Regions from separate parts of the Amphritea sp. HPY genome, predicted to be linked through region 2. Evidence: predicted binding sites of a transcription regulator. Region 2 holds the regulator's gene; the other holds the start of a gene.
The links. Region 2 encodes LexA, which represses DNA repair genes until DNA is damaged. Its sites were predicted from a motif close to TACTGTNTANNTANACAGTA; they were not measured.
Positions count from the first base shown of each region.

Region 1: ACQUQM_RS21110 (YqiA/YcfP family alpha/beta fold hydrolase) is a predicted target of LexA. The motif match lies at 1,105-1,124, and genes of this name have one in related genera.

Region 1 is NZ_CP194015.1:4,744,873-4,747,273, forward strand. It holds gene ACQUQM_RS21100 (DUF1249 domain-containing protein) at 1-246, shown strand, start outside; gene ACQUQM_RS21105 (phosphodiesterase) at 298-1,080, shown strand; gene ACQUQM_RS21110 (YqiA/YcfP family alpha/beta fold hydrolase) at 1,199-1,828, shown strand; gene parE (DNA topoisomerase IV subunit B) at 1,837-2,401, shown strand, end outside.
Region 2 is NZ_CP194015.1:1,683,851-1,686,251, forward strand. It holds gene dinG (ATP-dependent DNA helicase DinG) at 1-1,039, opposite strand, end outside; gene lexA (transcriptional repressor LexA) at 1,169-1,771, shown strand; gene ACQUQM_RS07610 (cell division inhibitor SulA) at 1,776-2,231, shown strand; gene ACQUQM_RS07615 (hypothetical protein) at 2,322-2,401, opposite strand, start outside.

The DNA.
Region 1 (2,401 bases), 2.3 Mb from region 2:
GTGGTTGTTTCGCAAAGTTTCGATCACAGTTGGCTGGAGGTTCCCAGCCTGGTGGTGCGAATATACCACGATGCCCGTGCCGCCGAAGTGATCTGTATGAAGAGTAGACGTCAGCTACGGGGTGTTTATAGTTACCCCAATACGCAGATGCATCAGCGCGATGAAAAAGCTCAGCTGAACCAGTATTTGGGTGAATGGCTGAGCCACTGCCTGACCCACGGCCATGAAGCTGAACCCGTTTTTTAGTTATTAAAGAACGATTATTAAGTCAGTAGCTATTAATTAAGAGAGTTCCCCATGAGCGCTGCGCTGACTCTGGTTCAGATAACTGATTGCCATCTGCAAAATAATCCCCGCCACTTATATCGTAACTATGATGTTGAGTCTGCCCTGAGCCGGCTGCTTACCGATATTCTGAGTTCCATTACAGATCTTGATGCTCTGCTCTGGACCGGTGACCTGGTACACCATGGTGGTTCGGACGGTTACCGCCGGTTGCAGCAGCGTATAGCACAGCTAGCGCTGCCAAGTTACTGGATTCCGGGTAATCATGATGATGCCGAATTGATGCAGCAGATCGGAGGCTCGTTAAATCAACGTAGCTTCTGTTCTGATTACTGGGTTGTGATCCTGTTGGACAGTTCTGCGATGCCAGACGGTAAAGGTAGTGGTTCGCTGGCGGAATCCGAACTGAGATTTCTCAGACAAGAACTTGAGCAATACCCTGATAAACACTGTTTGGTGGTGCTGCATCATAACCCTTTACCGGTAAACAGCCGCTGGCAAGACCGGATTATGCTAGCCAACGCTCTCCCATTCTGGGATGTCGTGACAAGTTATCCCCAGGTTAAAGCGGTGCTCTGTGGTCATGTCCATCAGGAGTGGGGTCTTGAGCATCAGGGCGTACAGGTTTTAACCACGCCTGCCAGTTCCGTGCAGTTTAAAAAGTGTTCTGACGATATGTTGCTGGAGGATAAACCAGAGTTGCAGGGGCCCGCCTATCGGGTATTGCAGCTGCATCCGAATGGCAGTATTACGACTTCAGTCAAAAGGATCGCGGTTGATGGTTGCAACGATTGAGCCGGTCCGGTACTTTTAGCAAAACTCTGTATATTTATACATAATTTTATCGGGCTTTATCGGCACTGCTTAGTGGCGACAGTGGCCCGACGAAACAGAACCTTATTTAAGGCATCCGATGTCGCAACCCCTGATTATCTATATTCACGGTTTTAACAGCTCGCCTGATTCTTTCAAGGCACGTTGTTTTGTAAAGTGGATGGCCGAGGCTGGCCGCAGTGACGAGGTCTTGGTGCCCAGACTGCCACATTGGCCGCAACAGGCGATCAGACAGCTGGAACAGCTGGTGGAAGAGCATGCCAAGCGTGATATTACGCTGGTTGGCAGCTCGCTGGGCGGGTATTACAGCACCTGGCTGGTGGAAAAGTATGGCCTGCGCGCGGTGCTGATCAATCCTGCTGTACGCCCCTATGAACTACTGGCAGAAATGTTAGGAGAGCAGGGTAACTTTTATACTGATGAGCGCTATGAACTGACTTCTGAGCACCTGGAGCAGCTGCTGGCGGTTAACTGTGGTGTACTTAAAGAGCCAGCGCGCTATCTGTTGCTGACCCAGACCGCCGACGAAACCCTGGATTACCGTGAAGCGGTGGATAAATTTTCTGATTCCCCCAAACTGGTACAGCAGGGTGGCTCGCATGGTTTTGATCAATTTGAACAAGTAATCCCGTCACTGCTGGCCTTTGCCGAAGGACGGGTTGAATTGCCGTTGCAGACCGACTTAACGGTAGCGGCTGAGAAGGACTAAGACTTCTGATGACCAATTATAATGCAGATGCAATTGAAGTACTGAGTGGCCTGGATCCGGTGCGACGGCGTCCCGGTATGTATACCGAAACCGATCGGCCAAACCATCTTGCTCAGGAAGTGATCGATAACAGTGTCGATGAGGCGCTGGCTGGTCACGCAACTCAGATGGACGTGGTCTTGCATAAAGATGGCGCTATCAGTGTTAAAGATAACGGCCGCGGCATGCCTGTGGATATCCATCCGGAAGAAGGCGTCAGCGGTGTCGAACTGATTCTGACCCGGCTGCATGCCGGTGGTAAGTTTTCTAATGAAAACTATAACTACTCCGGTGGTTTGCACGGGGTGGGGGTATCGGTAGTAAACGCCCTGTCGAAGTTGCTCGAGGTGACCATCCGGCGTGGCGGTAATGTCTATCGCATGACATATGCCGATGGAGAAAAGGTTTCTGATCTGGAGATCGTCGATAGCTGTGGTCAGCGTAATACGGGCACAGAAGTACGTTTTCTGGCCGATGGCCAGTATTTCGATACACCGAAATACCATGTCACTAAGCTCAAGCATATGTTGCGTG
Region 2 (2,401 bases):
GCAGCCGCTCAATATTCCGTCCCCGACTATCATCAAGCAGCTGTGGCCTGACCAGTTCAGCCCAGTTAGTTAACACAACATCGAGATCTTCCGCTGGCTTTTGCAGCTGCCGAACATAGTCACATAGCAGTTGTGGCTGGCCTAGCTGCTCTGTCATTTTGGTTAACTGCTTAGCGGTAGATGACAACCAGCGCACGGTGGATTTTAAACGTAACGAAAACGAAAAATGACCGCTGGCCTTATCGGATAGGTGGTGGCCTTCATCAAAGATATAGATAGTTTCGGCAGGCTCAGGGAGAATCGCACCGCCGCCGAGAGACAGATCCGCGAGAACAATATCGTGGTTGGCGATCACGCATTCAACCTGATCAAGTTCACGTCGCGCTTTAAAAAAACTACAAGCACCAAAGTTACTACAGCGTCGATTGGTACATTGCAGATGGTCGCTGGTCAGCGGATACCAATCCTGATCGTTGATTTCCTGTACCAGATTGTCCCGATCACCATCCCAGCGCCCTGAGGCAAACTCATTAAGCAGAGATTTATAAAACTCAACGGTTTCATCATCCAGGCGTAGTGCAACTTCATCTTCATATAACGCCTGCTGCCCTGTCGCACCATGGGAATCGAGATGTTGTTCAGCTTTATTAATACAGAAATACCGGCCGCGACCTTTGGCCAGACCAAACGATAGCGACAAACCTGTGTGCTCAAGAACTTCTGGCAGGTCTTTATGCAGCAACTGTTCCTGCAACGCCACTGTCGCAGTGGAAAGCACAACTTTCTTACCCAGGGCTTTCGCTATAGGGATAACCGCCAGCAGATAACCGATAGTTTTACCGGTGCCGGTACCCGCCTCAATGACACTGACATGCTTTTCACCCAAACGATGACTTTTGTCGTCGGTGAGTATATTACCCAGCACCTTGGCAACCTCAGCAATCATCTGTTTCTGACCACGACGTGGTTTCAACTGACGGCTTTCCAGAAAGCGCCGGTAAGCACCCTGAATCTCTTGTTTCAACTCTTCTGTCAGCACACGACACACCTGCAGCTCTTATTCTGCGGCCATTCTACCAATAATACTGGATATATAAACATAAAAATGTTTACAAATATAAAATACTGTATATAGTTACAGCTACTGTATAAAAAAACAGAGCCGATCATGAAACTGACACAACGCCAAACAGATGTACTTGATTGCATAAAACACTACATCCGAACCACTGGCTATCCACCTACCCGCGCAGAAATCGCTCGCGAGCTTGGTTTTAAATCAGCCAATGCTGCGGAAGAACATCTTAAAGCGCTTGCCCGTAAAGGTGCTATTGAGATGATCGCTGGCACTTCACGTGGCATACGTATTCCAAATTTCGACGATGAAGATAGCGGTCTGCCGATAGTGGGCCAGGTTGCTGCCGGTGAACCTATACTGGCGCAGGAAAACGTAGAAGACCGGATTACCATTGCTTCTGACTTCTTTCACCCCCCTGCTGATTATCTGTTACGGGTACGCGGTACGAGTATGAAAGACGTTGGCATTATGGATGGAGATCTGCTTGCAGTACATCAGTGCCAGACCGCCAAAGATGGAGAGATTGTTGTTGCACGATTGGATAACGATGTCACCGTTAAGCGCTTTAAACGGGAAGGAAAGCTGATCTATCTGATCGCAGAAAACAAAGAGTTTGAACCAATTGTTGTCGATCTGGAACAGCAAGAACTCTCAATTGAAGGCCTTGGTGTCGGGGTTATCAGAAGAGGATAAGAACATGTTGCAAGTAGAAAACAGCGTTAATCTAAATACCGCTATGCCGGCAGCCCTTTTGCGACCGGAAACTGTAAGAGTTAAGCCTCATTCAGGACTGGCCGGGAAAATAACCGAGATCGTATTACAAAATAACGATTTCGAGCAGATGACGATGTTGCTGCCACTGCTTGCACAACTCAGCAAAGATGATCGCTGGTTTGCCTGGATCGCTCCGCCAGCCACCTTGCCCAAGGCCCTGCTAGAGGCTGCAGGAATCGATCTCAACAAAGTTATGTTACTCCAGCCAGACCAGAACCATTCAACCTATGATCTGGCCTGCCAGGCACTTCAGGCAGGCACCTGTCACGCAGTTATCACCTGGCCAGGTATGCTCAACAATCAAGAATTGAAAAATCTTGAGTCTGCAGCGCTAAACGGTGCCAGCCACGGCATTGTCATCCGCGGGCGGAATGACTAAATACCTTATCATTGCAGCCTCTCCTGCTCTTTGAGTACAACTAAAAACAGCGCCAGAAGCGCTGTTTTTTTTAGCTGTACAAACAGATAATCAGTGAATCACCTTGGGCCGGAGATCATCTGTATTATCTGAAGACCCATCAGAGGCCTGACCCTCTTCCGATTTCTGAT